3 regions of the Corynebacterium tardum genome follow, and region 2 is predicted to be linked to each of the others. Evidence: riboswitches for the same ligand, from Rfam matches in the RefSeq annotation. Region 2 holds a riboswitch; each other region holds the start of a gene.

Region 1 (6,151 bases), 1.3 Mb from region 2:
ATCCAGGGAATTGGTCCGGTTGTCCCCCATGACCCAGAGGTGGCCCTCCGGCACCGTCACGGGGCCAAAGTAGGCGCCCCCGCAGGCCACAGAGCCGGCGCGGTCATCGATGGGGATCTCCGGCGGGTCGAGCACGAAATCCTGGTTGATAGGCCGGCCATCCACCATGACGGACGGATCGCCCTCCTCGCAGGACACCGTCTGGCCTGCCGTGGCGATGACGCGCTTGACCAGAATGTTCTCGCCGTTGGGCACCAGACCCACCACCGCGCCCAGGTTCTGCACGCCGCGCACCAGCACGTTGCGGGAGCGGGAGACCTCGAAGGAGGTATTCCACGATTCCGGTCCGCTAAAGACCACCACGTCCCCGGGCTGCGGCGGGGAGAAGTAGTAGCTCACCTTCTGCACCACGATGCGGTCATTGCTGCACCCAGGGCAGCCATGCAGGGTGGGCTCCATGGAGGAGGACGGGATGAGGTAGAGCCGCCCCACGAAGGCCTGGATCAGTGCCAGGAGAACAAAAGTGAGAAGGAGCGCGGGGAGGAAATCCCGCGCGCGCGGGCGGGCCTTAGGACTGGATGTCCAGGTCATCGACCCCACCGATGCGGTTGAAGGGGAAGAACACGAACATCACCTTGCCGCGGACATTCTCCACCGGGATGGTGCCCTGGTACTCATCCTGCATGTGGTAGCGCGAATCCGCCGAGGCCGTGCGGTTATCACCCATGACCCAGATGTTGTCCTCCGGGACGGTCACCGGGCCGAAGTAGGCGCCACCGCAGGCGTTAGAACCGGTGGACTCGTCCACGCGGTAGGTCGGCGGGTTCTGGACGTAGTCTTGGTCAATGGGCTTGCCGTCCACCATGACAGCCGGGTCGCCTTCCTGGCAGGACACGGTCTGCCCGCCCGTGGCGATAACACGCTTGACCAGAGTGTTCTCGTCCGGCGGGGTGAGAGAAACGTAGCTCAACGCGTCCTGGATGTGGTGAATCACCGGATTCGAGGAGCGCGGCGACACCCAGTTGGTGTCCCAATCCGGGGTTCCTTTGAACACGACGACGTCGCCAGGCTCCGGGCCCTTATCCCCGTAATAGGAGACCTTCTCCGTAAAGATGCGGTCGTTGGTGCAGCCCGTGCAGCCATGCAGGGTCGGCTCCATAGAGCCCGAAGGGATGACATACTGCCGGCCCACGAAGTTCTGGAACACGCCCACCACGGCGAGCACGCAGACCACCACGAGCGCTGTTTCCAGCAGCCACGGCATCTGCTTCTTTTCCTTGGCAGGAGCCGCCGCGCTTGCCGACGCCCCCGTGTCCCCCACCGTCTCCTCGACGGCAGGCTGGGCACCTTCAGTAATGTCGTTGTCTTTTTCCACGGGCTAAATCCTAGCAATCCGCCTTCTGCTCACCGCGCGCGGCGCACGAAAAAGCCCCCTGCTCCCTCCCACTAGAGCCAGCAGGAGGAGAACAGGGGGCTTGGCGAGGGCGCCGAAAGACTAGCGGCGCTCCTTGATGCGGGCCTTCTTACCGCGCAGGTCGCGCAGGTAGTACAGCTTCGCACGGCGAACGCGGCCGCGGCGAGCAACCTCGATGGAGGCGATGTTCGGGGAGTGAACCGGGAAGGTACGCTCCACGCCGATGCCGAAGGAGACCTTACGCACGGTGAAGGTCTCGCGGATGCCGGAGCCCTGGCGGCGGATGCAGACACCCTTGAAGAGCTGGGTACGCTCGGTGGTGCCCTCGATGACCTTGACGTTAACGTCAAGGGTATCGCCCGGGCGGAAGGACGGGATATCGTCGCGCAGCTGTGCTGCGTCAACCTTGTCAATGAGGTTTGCCATTGAATGTTTCCTTTTCAGTTTAAGACAGAGGACCCTGGCGCCACCTTGTGGCGGCTGACCGGTTCGTGCCTGTTACATAGAACATCGCTATCTTTCCATACCCCGCCCCCACCGGCCAAATTGCCCAAACGCCTGACACGGCTGCGGTGAGCATTCTATGGTGGTTTACGCACTGATACACCCCACGGGTGCCCACAGGAAGTGGGCTGAGAGTGGCGCTGACACCGCGCCTGCACCGTTCGAACCTGTCTGGTTAGCACCAGCGAAGGAAGAGAGGAGCAGCCATGACGGCTACCCACAATGAGATCCATCCCAAGCACTCCTACTCCCCCATCCGGGAGAACGGACTGGAGGTTCCGGAAACCGAAATCCAGCTGGATGATTCCCCCACCGGCCCCAACGAGCCATTCCGCGTCTACCGCACGCGCGGCCCGGAGTGCGAGCCCGAGGTGGGCCTGCCGGCCTTGCGCGCAGAGTGGATTGCAGAGCGTGGCGACGTGGAGACCTACGCCGGCCGCGCCCGCAACTTGGCCGATGACGGCCGCTCCGCCGAGCGCCGCGGCGCCGCCTCCCAGGAGTGGAAAGGTGAGCGCCGCCAGCCATTACGCTCTCAGGAGGGCAAGCGGGTTACCCAGATGCACTACGCGCGCCAGGGCATCATCACCAAGGAGATGCAGTTCGTAGCCCTGCGCGAGCACTGCGACCCGGAGTTCGTGCGCTCCGAAATCGCGCGCGGGCGCGCCATCCTGCCCAACAACGTCAACCACCCGGAATCCGAGCCAATGATCATCGGCCGCAACTTCCTCACCAAGATCAACGCCAACATTGGCAACTCCGCGGTGACCTCCTCCATTGCCGAGGAAGTCTCCAAGCTGCGCTGGGCCACGCGCTGGGGCGCGGACACGGTCATGGACCTCTCCACCGGCGATGACATCCACACCACCCGCGAGTGGATTCTGCGCAACTCCCCGGTCCCGATCGGCACCGTGCCCATCTACCAGGCCCTGGAGAAGGTAAACGGCGTAGCCGAGGACCTCACCTGGGAAGTCTTCCGGGATACCGTCATCGAGCAGTGCGAGCAGGGCGTGGACTACATGACCATCCACGCCGGCGTGCTGCTGCCCTACGTGCCGCTGACCACCGAGCGCGTCACCGGAATCGTCTCCCGCGGCGGTTCGATTATGGCTGGCTGGTGCCTGGCGCACCACAAGGAGTCCTTCCTCTACGAGAACTTTGATGAGCTGTGCGAGATTTTCGCGCGCTACGACGTCGCCTTCTCCCTCGGTGATGGCCTGCGCCCGGGTTCTTTGGCGGATGCCAACGACACCGCCCAGTTCGCCGAGCTCAAGACCATTGGCGAGCTCACCCGGCGCGCCTGGGACTACGACGTCCAGGTCATGGTGGAGGGCCCCGGCCACGTGCCGCTCAACATGATTCAGGAGAACAACGAGCTGGAGCAGGAGTGGGCCTCGGAAGCCCCCTTCTACACGCTGGGCCCGCTGGTCACCGACATCGCGCCGGGCTACGACCACATCACCTCCGCCATCGGCGCGGCGAACATCGCCATGGGAGGCACGGCCATGCTGTGCTACGTCACCCCCAAGGAGCACCTGGGCCTGCCCAACCGCGATGACGTCAAGACCGGCGTTATTACCTACAAGCTCGCCGCCCATGCCGCCGACGTGGCGAAGGGCCACCCGGGTGCGCGCGCCTGGGACGACGCGATGAGCAAGGCCCGCTTCGAGTTCCGTTGGCACGACCAGTTCGCGCTCTCACTGGATCCGGACACCGCGCAGGCTTACCACGATGAAACCCTGCCCGCGGAGCCGGCGAAGACCGCCCACTTCTGCTCCATGTGTGGCCCGAAGTTCTGCTCCATGCGCATCAGCCAGGACATTCGGGATACGTTCTCCGATTCCCTCGGCATGCCCAGCTTCCCGGGGCAAGGCTCCATCGACCCCGACGTCGTCGCCGCGGCCCGCGCGGGCGAGGAGCGCAAGTCGGAGGAGTTCAAGGCGCAGGGCTCGCAGCTCTACCACGAGGAAGACGGGGTCCATGCCTGATCTTCGCTGCTACTTCGTCACCGGCACTGCGGACTCCCCTGCGGATATCGTGCGCATCGCTGCGGCGGCGGCCCGGGGCGGGGCGGGCATCGTGCAGGTGCGCTCGAAGCCGATTTCCGCGCGCGATCTCTACCTGCTGGGCCGGGACGTCGCCCGCGCGGTGGCAGCGGCGAACCCGGCAACGCGTGTGCTTATCGACGACCGCGTGGACGTCGCCCTCGCCCTACGCCACGACGGCGAGCCGGTCCACGGCGTGCACCTTGGCCAGGATGATCTCCCCGTCGAGCAGGCCCGCGCGCTCCTCGGGCCGGACGCGATTATCGGGCTCACCACGGGTACCCGCGAGCTCGTCGAGAAAGCCAACGAGGTTGCTGACCTCATTGACTACATCGGGTGCGGCCCGTTCCGGGCTACCCCGACGAAGGATTCCGGCCGCCCGCCCCTGGGGCTTAACGCCTATCCGGAGCTGGTCGAGCTCTCCCGGGTCCCGCTCGTGGCCATCGGGGATGTCACCGCCGACGATGCCGCAGCTCTCGCGGCCACGGGCGTGGCCGGCCTCGCGGTCGTGCGTGGCATCATGCATGCAGACGACCCGGAGGCCTACTGCCGCGAGCTCCTTTCCGGCTTCGATGAAGGTGCGCGATGAGTACTGCATCTGACTCCACCGTCATCGTCGTCGGCGCCGGCGTGGTGGGCCTGGCCACCGCGGTGGAGCTTGCCTCCCGTGGCCACGCGGTCACCGTGCTCGACCCCGAGCCGGCCTTCGGCGCCACACACTTCGCCGGCGGCATGCTCGCCCCGACAGCCGAGGTGGTCTACCAGCAGGATCCGCTCTTTCCGCTAATGCGTGCTTCCGGCACGTGGTATCCCGAGCTCATCGACCTCGTTGCTTCCCACACGGACGTCCCCACCGGCTACCGCGATGAGGGCACGCTCGTCGTCGCCGCCGACCGCACAGATGCCCAGCACCTTACTGAGCTAGCTGATTATCAATCTCTCCACGGCATGGAGGTCGAGCGCATCACCGTGCGCGAGGCCCGCCGCGCCGAACCGCTTCTCTCCCCGCGGCTAGCAGGTGCTGTGAGCATCCCGGGCGACACCCAGGTCTTTCCCCGCCAGTGGGCGGCCGCACTCCTAAGCGCAGCCCAGAAACTCGGCGTTCGCTTTTTCCGCACGCCCGCCCACGCCATCGATGCCGAACACGGCGTCGTGCGCACCCCCACCGGCGAGTTCCACGCCGATGACGTCGTGTTGGCCGCCGGCCTGGGCGCGCGCGACGTCGAATGGGCACAATCGGCAGGGCTAGAGCGCTCTCCCCTGCAGCTGCGCCCGGTCTACGGCGATATCCTGCGCCTGGGTGTGCCAGAGCACCTTCGCCCGCTGCTGAACCGCGTGGTCCGCGGTTTCGTGGAGGACCGCCCCGTCTACCTTATTCCGCGCCACGATGGCACCCTGGCCATCGGAGCCACCACCCGGGAAGATTCCCTGGCCTCCGCCCAGGCCGGCGGGGTCTACGCCCTGCTGCGCGACGCCATCCGGCTCCTCCCCGCCGTCGAGGAGTGCGAATTCCTCGAGGCCAGCGCGGGCGCGCGCCCCGGCACGCCGGATGACCTGCCCTATCTCGGCCGCGTGGGCGCTAAGCTCGTCATATCCACCGGCTATTTCCGCCACGGAATCCTGCTCACCGCGCTTGCGGCTCGGTGCACCAGCGAGCTTGTCGAGCACTCCGAGCCCAGCATCGACCTCACCGCCTGCTCGCCCCTGCGCCATGACAAGGAGTAAACCATGATTCTCATCCTCAACGGCCAACCCTATGACACGGCTGCCGGCACCGTCGCCCAGCTGCTCCAGGAGAAGGGCATTGCTGCCGACGGCACCGCCGTGGCCGTGGCCGAGCAGGTCGTGCCGCGCTCACAGTGGGATACCGCCACGCTGAGTGAGGGCGCGAGCGTGGAAATCCTCACCGCCGTCCAAGGAGGCTAAATGCTCACCATCGCCGACACCACCTTTTCTTCCCACCTCATCATGGGCACCGGCGGGGCGACGAGCCACGAGGCCCTCGAGCGAGCGCTCGTCGCCTCTGGCACGGAGCTCACCACGGTGGCCATGCGCCGCCACGCCGGCACCTCACACGGCGAAAGTGTCTTTGACCTGCTGCGCCGCTTGAACATCGCCCCGCTACCGAATACCGCCGGCTGCCGCACCGCGCGCGAGGCTGTGCTCACCGCCCAGATGGCGCGGGAGGCCC
Region 2 (6,151 bases):
CCACCTACTCGTCGTTTACTCAGCCTGTGTTTACGAACCCGCGCAAGAACTTGGCTTGGGCACCGACTTCTGACCCGCTCGTGTACAGGAACTACGCATACAACGTAAACTTCGCGGCTATTGCCCTCCGAGAAGCTTCTCTTGACATCACCAACTTCGACATGACTGATAAGCCGGCTGCCCCCGGTGCAACGGCCAAGCTTGAGCTGAGTGGTCGCCTCGGTGAGGTCGACAACGTTATCGAGTGGAGGAACTCCAAGGGTGACGCCTTGAAGTCCTGCGATGTAGCCTCCGTGTCCGAACCGGGCGACTGTGCAACGTTTGAAGTTCCTTCCGACGCGAAGGACGGCGAGGTATTCCACGCAGTTCTGATTTCCAATGGAAACGAGGCGTCAGCAGACTCGTTTATCGTGTCTCTGAAGACCTCTGTTGATGATTCTGGCGTGAAGCCGGTTGAGCCGACTGCTGATGAGCAGGATTCTGGCATCAAGGTTTCTAACCGTGATGATGACACGAAGGTGTCTGCTAAGGATGAGGACGGTAAGGACGTTCCGGCCAAGATTGATGACAACGGCAATGTTGTTGTTACTCCGGGTGAGGATGTTGATGGTCCGATTACCGTGACTGTTGAGGATCCGGATCTTGATGGTGGTAAGGCCGTGGTTGAGGTTCCGGTTAATGGTCACAAGAAGGGCCAGGACGACAACAACTCGGATAAGGCTCCGGCTACCTCTGTTGATGATTCCGGTGTGAAGCCGGTTGAGCCGACTGCTGATGAGCAGGATTCTGGCATCAAGGTTTCTAACCGTGATGATGACACGAAGGTGTCTGCTAAGGATGAGGACGGTAAGGACGTTCCGGCCAAGATTGATGACAACGGCAATGTTGTTGTTACTCCGGGTGAGGATGTTGATGGTCCGATTACCGTGACTGTTGAGGATCCGGATCTTGATGGTGGTAAGGCCGTGGTTGAGGTTCCGGTTAATGGTCACAAGAAGGGCCAGGACGACAACAACTCGGATAAGACCGAAGAGCCGGGTACCAACCCGACCACTCCGGAAGGCCCGAAGGATACCGATGGTGACGGCATCCCGGATTCTGAGGACACCGACGATGACAACGATGGTGTCAACGATAAGGATGAAGAGGCTGCTGGCCTGGATCCGAAGAACCCGGATTCTGATGGTGACGGCACGAAGGACGGCGACGAGGACGCCGATGGCGATGGCAAGACCAACGCTGAGGAGTCTGACGCTGATTCCGACAAGATCACCGATAAGGACGGCGATAAGAAGGCCGACCTGATTGATGAGGACAACGAGGATGGTCCGACCGGTGACAAGGACGGCGACGGCATCGAGAACAAGGATGATGCTGATGCTGACGGCGACGGTGTCAACAACGATGACGAGAAGGAAATCGGCACTGACCCGCTGAAGACCGACTCTGATGGTGATGGCAAGTCTGACGGTGAAGAGGACTACGACAAGGACGGTAAGTCCAACGCTGAGGAGTCCGATGTTCCGGAAGATGGTCGCGCTGACGACACCGACAACGACGGCCTGGGTAACCCGGGCGTAACCGACAAGGGCGTCAATGGTAATGGCGAGGGGCCGAACGGCACCCCGGATATCCGTGAGACTGACACCGAAGAAGTTGCGCCGAAGGATACTGACGGTGACGGCATCCCGGATTCCGAGGACACCGACGATGACAATGACGGTGTCAACGATAAGGATGAAGAGGCTGCTGGCCTGGATCCGAAGAACCCGGATTCTGATGGTGACGGCACCAAGGACGGCGAGGAAGACAACGATGGCGATGGCAAGACCAACGCTGAGGAGTCTGACGCTGATTCTGACAAGATCACCGATAAGGACGGCAACGGTGTTGCTGACCTGACGGAGAAGGACACCGACGGCGACGGCATCCCGGATTCCGAGGACACCGACATTGATGGCGATGGCGTCAACAATGAGGATGAGAAGGCTGCTGGCCTGAATCCGGAGAAGAAGGATTCCGACGGCAACGGTGTTGAGGACGGTCAGGAGGACTCCGACGATGACGGCATCAAGAATGCTGACGAGTCGGATGAGAACTCCAAGACCATCACCGACAAGAACGACAACGGTGTTGCTGACCTGACGGAGAAGCCGGATGACGCTGCCGAGAAGCCGTCCATCGACGCTGGTTCCACCACCGACAAGGTTGTTGCTGACGGTGAGTCCCACGAGCTGGATGACACGGTCAAGAACCCGACCGAGGGCATGACTGGTGAGGTCATCGGTGAGAACGGCAAGGCTATCGACGGTGCCGAGGTCACTGTTGACCCGGAGACCGGCGAGATTTCTGTGACCGTCCCGGAGGGCACCAAGGCCCAGAACGCCACCGTTGAGGTCAAGGACAAGGACGGCAAAAAGGTCGGTGACATCGACATCGAGATCACCGAGCCGAAGGACAACACCGGCACCGGCGCCGCCGCTGGTGACGACGAGGGTGACGAGAGCCTGTCCTCCAAGATTGGTGAGCGTTGCTTGGCTACCGGCCTGGGCGCTGGTATCCCGCTGCTGTTCCTCATCCCGGTTGGTCTGGCTTCCCAGCTCAACATTCCGGGTCTGAAGGAGTTCGTGGCACCGATTGATGCACAGATTCAGGCGCTGAACACCCAGCTGCAGAAGCAGGCTGGCATCTTCCAGGGCCCGCTGGCTGGTCAGGCTGCTGCGTTCGACACTCAGCTCAAGCGCTTCGGTCTGAACGCTAGCTCCATCGCCCTGATTGCTGCTGGTGCGCTGGCTATCGGCCTCATCGCTGATGCCTGCACCCCGGGTGCTGGTTCTTCGGACGGTTCCTCTGAGGGTTCTTCCAAGTAAGAGGAGCAACAGGCTGCGCCACCTGTGATGGCGCCGCCGTTCGGGAAGGGCGTTATCTTCCCGCTCCTTAAAGTCGAAGGGATTTCCAGTAGTTCCGCAGTCACGGCGTTGCTGTGGCGGCGGGGGCTGCACACTATGGCCTTTAACTACTGCCTCTCACTGTTTGAGTAGGGACGGTTCGCGTAGGGGAAGAGCATATGCTACTTTCCTAACGCGTAACCGTTCTGTTATCCTCTCGAAGAATAATTTGCATAGAGTTAATTCTGCTGAAATACAGTAACGATATTTCAATACAGACTTGGGGCTTTCGAGAAGCTTTTCCTTTCCTTAAGCACTACACGAGAGTTCCCTTGGTGGCCGGCGCACTTAGAACCGGTCTCAGAGTGCCCCGTCGCGTAGGTCAGAGGACGCGACGGGGCACTGCGCAGTTTTCTGGCGTTCGGGGCTGGTCCCGGGTCGCTAGAAGTGGGGGAGTTGGGCTGGTCCCGGTAGACGTCGGCAAGCACATGCGTATCGGTAGTCTCGTTAGGCTGCGGGGAGCGGTGGCTGTTGCTGGGCGGACGCGAATACTGAGTGGTGTGGGCGCGCGGGCGCTTGCTAAGCTGTGGATGCTTTTTCGAAGTGTTCTTTCACTGGCTGTCGGCTTTCCTTGGGGAGGCGGTGCAGCCAATCAATTTTAACGTCACGGGTGCTTTTCCTGAACGCTTTGTGCTGTGTGCGCGGCTGCGCATGCGGGCACGAGGGGTGTTAGGGGAGGCTGAGACGCCGCGGGAGCGGTGAACCGTCGAACCTGATCCGGGTAATGCCGGCGAGAGGGAGGAAAAATGAATTCTGTATCTACTACCGGTGCCGCAGGTGCCACGCCGCAGCGCAGCCTGAACTGGCGCATCGTGGACATCGTGGTGGCATCCGTGCTCGGTGTGGCCTGTGGCCTCGTGTTCTTTGTGTGGAACACGGTGGGCTACGCCTGGTTCCAGGCCATGGACGCGCTCACGCCGGGTCTGGGCGGAATCGCCACGGGTATCTGGCTCATCGGTGGTGTGATCGGCGGGCTGGTTATCCGCAAGCCGGGTGCGGCGCTGTACGTGGAGTTGATTGCCGCGGTTGTCTCCACCCTGCTGGGCTCGCAGTGGAGTATTAGTACTGTGTACTCCGGCATCGCGCAGGGCATCGGTGTGGAGATCGTCCTCGCTATCTTCCTCTACCGCCGCTTCGGGTTGGGGGTAGCCATGCTCGGCGGCATGGCGGCCGGCTGGGGCGCATTCGTCCTGGAGCTGTTTACTTCCGGAAACCTGGGCAAGACGCTGCAGTTCAACATCATCTACTTCATTACCCTGAGCATCTCCGGAGCGATTCTGGCCGGAGCCGTGGGCTTCTTCGTGGTCAAGGCGCTGGCGAAGACCGGCGCGCTGGACCGCTTTGCGGTGGGCCGAGAACAGCACACCGTGTAGGCGTCGCCCCGCATTCCCTGTATTTTCCTTTCACTCCTTTGTCACGGGTAGGCCAATCCCCTTGGGCCTACGCGTGACTGTAACCCCCCTGTGCCTTAAGCCTATGGAGAATTTTGTTGCCGGTGCTACGCGGATTTCTGCCCGCGGGTACGGCTGGACGCACGCTGGGCGCACCGCGCCGGCGCTGGCGGATATTGATCTGACCATCGAGCCGGGGGAGAAGGTGCTGCTGTGCGGCGACTCCGGCTCCGGAAAGTCCACGCTGCTCGCCGCCATCGCCGGCGTGCTGGGCGGGGACGATGAAGGTACTCGTGTCGGCGAAATCCTGCTGGAGGACTCCCACGGGCAGGTAGAACAGCCCGGCCGGACCATCCCGGTGGGTCTGGTGCTCCAGGACCCGGACTCCCAGGTCATTGCTGCCAGGGTTGGAGATGACGTGGCTTTTGGCTGCGAGAACCTGGCCTACCCGCGCGAGGAGATCTGGCGGCGCGTCGGCGCGGCCCTGGATATGGTCGGTCCGTACGTCGACCTGGATTTTCCCACCGCGCAGCTCTCCGGCGGACAGAAGCAGCGCCTTGCCCTGGCGGGCGTCATTGCCATGGGCGCGGGCGTGGTGCTGCTGGATGAGCCCACAGCCAACCTCGATCCGGAGGGTGCCCGCGAGGTCATCGAGGCAGTAGCCGCCATGGCGGAGCGCACGGGTGCCACACTCGTCGTGGTGGAGCACCAGCACGCGGCGTGGCACGGGGTGCTCGACCGTGCGGTGGAGCTCAAGGATGGGCGCATCGTGGCGGACGGGCCGCTCGCTGAGGTCGTGGCTGAGCGCACGGTGGCGGATCTCCCGTCGGCGCGGGGCGCGGGCGTGGGCCGTGAACCCGCCCTGTGGAGTACGGACCTGGTCACGCGCTTCGGGCCGCCGCGCAGCTTTAGCCTGCCGCGGGGCGCATCCACGGTGCTCACCGGGCCAAATGGTGCGGGCAAGACCACGTGGATGATGACGGTGGCCGGGCTGTTGCCGGCGGAGTCGGGCGAGATTGGCGTGGCGGACTTCGTGCGCCGCGGCCTCAAGGGCTCGCCGCTGCAGTGGAAGTCCCGTCAGCTGGCTGATCGCATCGGCTTCGTCTTCCAGAACCCCGAGCACCAGTTCGTCGCCCGCACCGTGGCGGAGGAGCTGCGCGTGGGCCCGAAGGTCATGCGCCGCGAGGTTCCGGAAGCGCACATTGCGGAGCTTGTCGACGCCCTCCGGCTCTCCCACCTCCTCAACGCCAACCCCTTCACCTTGTCCGGCGGGGAGAAGCGCCGCCTGTCCGTGGCGACGGCCCTGGTAAGTGCGCCGGAGGTGCTGCTTCTCGACGAACCCACCTTCGGCCAAGACCCCCGCACTTTCAGCGAGCTGGTGTGGCTGTTGCGCCGCATGGTGGACGACGGCACGACGATTGCCTCAGTGACGCACGATCCGCTCTTCATCGCCGCCCTTGGCGACCACCGAGTGGAGGTGACCCGTGGCTAATCCGACGTCCGTGAGTGCGAAGGGTGCGTCGCCCGCCGGTCTTCTCACCAGGGTGAACCCGCTGACTCGCATCTTCCTCATGTTTGCGTGGGTCAGCCCGCTGCTGCTGTCGGTGGACTGGGTCTCCGCGGCGGTCTCCCTGGGGCTGACGCTGCTGCTGGGGCCGTTGTGCGGGGTGTCCTGGCTGCGCATGGTCAAGGCCGCCTGGTTCCTCTTCCTTATCGCCCCGATTTCAGGCATCTCGATGCTGCTCTACGGTGCCCCGGGTGGGCGCGAATACTTCACCCTGTGGCTCATCACGGTCAGCGATAACTCCATTG
Region 3 (6,151 bases), 980 kb from region 2:
ACGAACAGCGCAATAACGTCGCCGGAACCCAGATCCCGGCGGATGCCGTTATCTTGACGCCAGAGAAGGCTGATCGCCTCCGGGACGGCTTATTTGAGTTGCGGTGCTGCGCTCAGGACGTGGCAACGGCGGCGTCGGAAAGCGCCAGCCCAGAAGAGATAGAAGAACTGTGCGCCGAGCTGGTCACGCTCGCGCGCAAGCTCGAGGAATTGAGATAGGACGTATGAAATCGTTGTTGGGAAACCGAAAGCTCGTCATCACCATCTTCGTGGTGTTGATTCTCGCTTCCTCGGCGCTGGCCTTCGGGCCGCTGGTGTTCTCGTTGGTAATGGGCAGGGGAGTCAAGACTGAGCCGGTCAACGCCGAGAGGACCCAGGCCGCCACGACAGATCTGGAAGGCGAGTGGAACGTGGTCAAGGGCTCGCCCTACAACTTCACCTCTGCCGGTTTCACCATCGATGAAATCCTGCCCGCAGACAAGCGCACTACATCCGGCTCCACCAAGGACGTCACCGGGCAGGCCACGATCAAGGGCTCTACGGTCGAGGACGCCACGATCACCGTTGACATGGCGACGCTGACGACGGACAAGAAGGTCCGCGATCAGAACATGAAGTCCAAGCTCTTTGAAGTAGACGAGTTCCCAGTGGCGACGTTTACGCTGACCGAGCCGGCGGACCTCTCCGCAGTACCTGACGACGGCTCCGCGGCCACCGTCTCGCTCACTGGTGACCTCACCATCCATGGCGAGACAAAGCAGGTGACCAATGATTTCCAGGTGGTACGCGACGCAGACACCGTCGTGCTGGGCGGCGACATTCCGCTCAACCGTCTCGATTACGGCGTGGAAACCCCGGAGATGATCGCGGCCAAGATCTCCGAGGTCGGTGCGGTCAACGTCCGCGTGACTCTCCAGAAGTAGCGACGATGGGCTACCGCCGCCTGATCCCCGCCCTGTGGGTGCGCCTCGTCGTCCTCATTGCCTTTGGTATCTTTGTCCTCACGCAGGACATGCCGTGGCTCGCGGCCCTCGCCGTGGTGCTGGGGCTTTTAACGATAGGCCAGCTCGTGGCCGCCTACCGCCAGCGCTAAGATCGCCGCGGGGCACTAGAAGCGCCGGTCCGCCTGGTCGAAGAAATCCACCTCGTGGATGCAGGCGCTGATGTAGGCGCGCTCGGCGCGGGATCGCGTTTCTTCGTCCGCCCGCGCCAGGGCTTGCTCCACAATCTCCAGGCTGCGTCGAACGCTGCCCAGGAAGTCCTCACCGCCGTAGACCTTAAGCCACGCGTGGTAGGGGTGGTCTTCCGAATCGTGCTCTGCCAAATAGAGGCCCACCTCCGCGTACAGCCAGTAGCAGGGGAGCACCGATGCCGCTGCCACCACGTAGTCATCGGTGTGGGTGCAGCGGATCAGAAAGTCGGTATAGGCGCTGGTGACTCGCGACGGCGCCGAGGAGACCCTTCCCTGGAGCCAGGTGCGGTGGAGCTCTGCTTCTTCTGCGAGGCAGCCATAGGCGCTTTCTGCCCAGTGGAGCTGTTCTTCGGTGCTCGGCGCCAGGCTAGCCAGCCGTGCCAAGGCCTTCGAGTAGGACGACAAGTACTGGGCGTCCTGATCGAGGTAGAAGGAAAACGCCGACTCATCCAGGGCACCGGATCCTAAGTCCTCGATGAAGGGCAGAGCCACGATAGCGTCCCACTGCGCCGCCGCGATGTTCCAGAGGCGCTGGGTGTGCGGGCCGGCTGCGGCCACGCGGGGCTGCGCCGCCTGTGCCTCTTCCTTGAGCGGGCCGGCGAGGTGGGGTAGCGGCACCGCGGAGGCTGCCCGCATGAGACGCTGGGCGCGATGGAAGTGGTCGACGGGGCCGTGACCAGTGCCGACGCGGAGCGCATCGGCGTGTGCAATGGCCTCATGCAACCACTGCGTGGACCACTCCAGGGCAGCCGCAGCATCGTCGCCGGCGCCCAGCCGCGTGGCCAGCGCCGAGGACAACGAGCAGCCGGTGCCGTGAGTGTTCTTGGTGTCCACGCGAGTCGATTGCACCCGGTGCACCTGACCGTCTGGGGCCACCACGGCGTTATCAGCACACCGCGAGTTCAAGTGACCGCCCTTGACCACAACGGCGGTGCCGGCCTCGCGCGCCCACGTCGTAGCGGTAGCAATGGCCTCGTCCAAACTGCGGGCTTCCTCGGTCTGAGTGAGCACCGCCAGTTCCTTGAGGTTCGGTGTGATGACATCCGCGCGGCGGCACAGCTCGCGCACGGCTTGCTCTGCCTCTTTTTCCAAGAGGCGGTCACCGCTGGTAGCAACCATGACAGGGTCAAGGACAACTGGAACGGACGGATCGAGGCCGTCGAGGAACTCCGCCACCACGTGGGTAATGCTGGCGTCAGCCAGCATGCCGATCTTCACCGCATCAATGGCCACGTCATCGCGAACGGAGTCCAGCTGCTCGCGGAGAAAGTCCACCGGCGGGACATGGACGCTGCGCACGCCCTGGGTATTTTGCGCCACCAGGGCGGTCACCACGGACATTCCATATCCGCCCGCGGCGGCAATGGCCTTCAAATCAGCCTGAATTCCCGCCCCGCCGGTTGGATCGGTGCCGGCAATAGACAGGACACGGGGGTAGGCGCCGCGCGCCACAAAGTCGTTCACAACTATCCCTTCGCTAGTGCTAACTAAGTGCAGGTTCAATGGGTCTATATCTCAGCCACACCACGTGCGGCACCCCATGTTGTGAGCCACAGCCTAACAAAGACGCACAGGTAGCGTGGGCACAATGCCCAGATTGTCTACTTCCGTGCGCCGCAGGGACTTAGTCTGGTAGCTAGTGTGGGAGCTCGTCGAAGCTATCCATCAGCTCCGCGCTGGGCACGAAGAAGTTGGTGCCGGTCAGCGCCGTGGAGAAGTCAAGGATGCGGTCGTAGTTGCCTTCCGGATCGCCGATGAACATGTTGCGCAGGCGCTGGTTGATGTGCTCCGGATCCTTGGCGTAGGCGATGAAGTACGTTCCCATTTCACCCGCGGCGAAGGAGCCAAAGACCATGTTCTCGCGGTAGATATCCTCATCCAAGTCATTGAGCGCCACGTGCGAGTTCGATGGCTTCGTCTCCTCATCCAGCTCAATATCGTCAGCCTTGGTGCGGCCGATCACGCGTTCTTGTTCCTCGGTGCTCAGCTGATTCCACGCGGCCAAGTCATGAATATATTTCTGTACCGTGACATAAGATCCGCGTGGGTAGTCAGCATCGTCTTCCAACAAAACCACGCCCAGGGCTTCATCGTCGAACGGGTTAGCCGTTCCGTCCACAAAACCCAAAAGGTCGCGCTGATCCAGGTACTTGAATCCTTGCGTCTCATCGACGACCGTGGCGTGCGCGCCCAGCTGGTCCAGCACGTGGCGAGCCATCTCGTGGCACAGGTCGTAGGAGTTGGCGCGGAAATGCAGGAGGATATCGCCAGGCGTGGCGGGCGCATCGTGCGCGGCGTGGATAGCCTCGAAGTCTTTGAGAAGGCTCGGGCGCGGAGCGCTAGTTAGACGCGACCACATGGAGGCACCGATGCCGACCACAGTATATAGATTTCCGTCATTGTGACGGAATTGCACCGACTTGTAGGTGCCGGTAAATCCGGTCAACATATCCCGAGTTGCCTGTTCGCCGCCGGGGGCGATGTTCAGGACAAGAAAGAGAGCTGCGCGAGAAGGTTTGTCTACAACGTGTTGAATAGGCATAACTCCCAGACTAGCGCCGCGAGCCACGCCCGCGCTGACGACACCCGCTCACCGGTGCGCGCCGCTAGGCGGATACCGCTGGATAGCACACCGACACGCGGCAAGCGCCCGCGCGGCATAGATATAAGGAACGGGGCCCAGGCGGACAGCGCGGCACTGACAGTATGCCAAAGCCGGGTGGAGTAAGCCGCCGCCGCAAGTGTCAGCATATGTAATTGTCCGATAATGTACATTATGTCAGATTATATGGACGCCCCACACCTCCACCGTGCCCGTCCGAATCACCTCATATGCCACACCTTGAGTCCTGACCCATGGTTCCCGGCAATGTCTAGAGCGCGCTTGTCGACGCCTCCATGTCTACCGACGTGCGCCGGTCGGCACGACGTCGACAAGCACTCGGCCCAACGCCAGTCTCAACGCCAGCTTCAGCGCCCACTCCAGGACCCACTCCAAGGCCACACCCTCGTCCCAGACAGTGAAACCTCGACACTCTGTGAATGTTTCACGTTGTGGGACTTGTATTCCAAACAGTGAAACGATAGGATTCCTTCCACAACCAATCAACCTATTGAAATCCCCAAGGAGGCTGCTCCGATGACTGCAGTGGACACCGCGCCGCAGACTCAATCAGTTCCCGCGCCTGCAGAGCTCACCCCACGAGACCGCGTGCGCGTGGCCGTGGCGTCAACTATCGGCACCACCATCGAGTTCTACGACTTTTACATTTATGCCACCGCCGCCGTGGCGGTGTTCCCGTTCCTCTTCTTCCCTAAGACGGATGACCCGACGGTAACGCTGCTGCAGTCCTTCGCCACTTTCGGACTTGCCTTTATCGCTCGCCCGCTGGGCTCCGTGGTCTTCGGCCACTTCGGCGACCGCATCGGCCGCAAGGCCACTCTGGTGGGCGCGCTGCTCACCATGGGTATCGCCACCTTCTGCATCGGCCTGCTACCTACCTATCAGACCGCCGGAATCATCGCCCCGGCGTTGCTGGCACTGATGCGCTTCTGCCAGGGCTTGGGCCTGGGCGGCGAATGGTCGGGTGCGGCGCTGCTGGCCTCCGAAACCGCCAAGGACGGCAAGCGCGCGTTTGCCGCAATGTGGCCGCAGTTCGGCGCACCATTCGGATTCCTGTTGGCCAACGGCTTGTTCCTGTTACTGGTTGCGACCATGGACTACACCCGCGGGGATACTACCGGCGCCTTCATGCAGTGGGGCTGGCGCCTGCCCTTCCTGTTCTCTGCCGTCATGGTTCTCATCGGCCTGTATGTGCGCTTGCGCTTGGAGGAAACTCCGGTCTTCCAGAAGGCCGTGACCCAGGGCAAGAAGGCCAAGACCCCAATGGTGGAAGCCTTCAAGACCTCCTGGAAGCCGATGATCATCGGAACCTTCGTCATGCTCTCCTGCTACACCCTGTTCTACCTGGTCACTACGTGGATCCTCTCCTACGGCATTGGTGATAAGGCCCAGGGCCTCGGCCTGGGCATCCCGTACCTGGAGTTCCTAGAGATTCAGCTCATTTCCATCTTCATGTTCATCGTCGGCATCCCGGTCTCCTCCATGCTGTCTGATAAGTACGGGCGCAAGCCGGTGCTCATCGTGACCTCCGTGGTGATGATCGCCTTCGGCTTCAGCTTCCCGCTCTTCCTGGGGCTGGACGTCGCTGACCGCAACTCGGTCCTGTGCTTCCTGCTGGTCGGCATGTTCTGCATGGGCCTCATCTTCGGACCGATGTCCGCAGTCCTGCCAGAGCTCTTCCCCACCAACGTGCGCTACACGGGTTCTGGAATTGCCTACAACGTCTCCTCCATTCTCGGCGCCGCCGTCGCCCCGTTCGTCGCGACCTGGCTGGTGAGCACCTTTAACGTCAACTACGTCGGCTACTACTTGGTGGCAGTCTGCGTGGTCTCTCTCATTGCCATCCTGGTGATGAAGGAGCTCAAGGACCAGGACCTCAGCGAGGTCTAAGCCGCACAGCGCTCTCCCCTATTCTCTCCCCCGATCCACTCGATTCAACCTCCCACGCCTTCCGGCCCTGGGAGGCCTTCGCCGTTTTTCAACGCCCAGTACACCCGAACGGGGTGCGATCCCGCTCGCTGAAAAGAAGCCGCCCAGAATTGGGAACATAGTTACTGTCGCGCGATAGATTAGAGGTATGTCTAAGCTCCTCAGCCCCGATTCCTCTCACTTTCCCGCCCAGCGGACGCTACGAGCCAGGCCGACGCGGTACCCGCACGCTACCGCCACGGCTCCCCCGCTGACCTCGTTGCGGACATGGAAGCCATCGTCGGCGCAGACAATGTCCATGGACGTTTGACGGACCTCGTCCGCTTCTCCTCCGACGCCGGCCCGTACCGGGCCATTCCCAACATCGTGGTCTCGCCGCGCAACGCCGCGGACCTGGCAGAGCTGATG

What was found. Region 2 has a riboswitch for thiamine pyrophosphate ahead of ACLI1P_RS02045 (ECF transporter S component). Riboswitches for the same ligand answer to the same signal wherever they lie in the genome.
Region 1: linked by a shared signal. The riboswitch ahead of thiC (phosphomethylpyrimidine synthase ThiC) and the one ahead of ACLI1P_RS02045 (ECF transporter S component) in region 2 are both predicted to bind thiamine pyrophosphate.
Region 3: linked by a shared signal. The riboswitch ahead of ACLI1P_RS06755 (bifunctional hydroxymethylpyrimidine kinase/phosphomethylpyrimidine kinase) and the one ahead of ACLI1P_RS02045 (ECF transporter S component) in region 2 are both predicted to bind thiamine pyrophosphate.

Annotation. Positions count from the first base shown of each region.
Region 1 covers NZ_CP177104.1:1,717,178-1,723,328, forward strand. Annotated here, with positions in the region: gene lepB (signal peptidase I) at 1-591, opposite strand, end outside; gene lepB (signal peptidase I) at 569-1,264, opposite strand; gene rplS (50S ribosomal protein L19) at 1,496-1,840, opposite strand; TPP riboswitch at 2,015-2,129, shown strand; gene thiC (phosphomethylpyrimidine synthase ThiC) at 2,125-3,903, shown strand; gene ACLI1P_RS08285 (thiamine phosphate synthase) at 3,896-4,549, shown strand; gene thiO (glycine oxidase ThiO) at 4,546-5,685, shown strand; gene thiS (sulfur carrier protein ThiS) at 5,689-5,886, shown strand; gene ACLI1P_RS08300 (thiazole synthase) at 5,887-6,151, shown strand, end outside.
Region 2 covers NZ_CP177104.1:427,194-433,344, forward strand. Annotated here, with positions in the region: gene ACLI1P_RS02040 (hypothetical protein) at 1-2,870, shown strand, start outside; TPP riboswitch at 3,545-3,706, shown strand; gene ACLI1P_RS02045 (ECF transporter S component) at 3,695-4,321, shown strand; gene ACLI1P_RS02050 (ABC transporter ATP-binding protein) at 4,425-5,831, shown strand; gene ACLI1P_RS02055 (energy-coupling factor transporter transmembrane component T family protein) at 5,824-6,151, shown strand, end outside.
Region 3 covers NZ_CP177104.1:1,404,330-1,410,480, forward strand. Annotated here, with positions in the region: gene ACLI1P_RS06740 (hypothetical protein) at 1-218, shown strand, start outside; gene ACLI1P_RS06745 (YceI family protein) at 224-922, shown strand; gene ACLI1P_RS06750 (hypothetical protein) at 928-1,092, shown strand; gene ACLI1P_RS06755 (bifunctional hydroxymethylpyrimidine kinase/phosphomethylpyrimidine kinase) at 1,108-2,643, opposite strand; TPP riboswitch at 2,643-2,742, opposite strand; gene ACLI1P_RS06760 (Dyp-type peroxidase) at 2,828-3,733, opposite strand; gene ACLI1P_RS06765 (MFS transporter) at 4,331-5,704, shown strand; gene ACLI1P_RS06770 (FAD-binding and (Fe-S)-binding domain-containing protein) at 6,011-6,151, shown strand, end outside.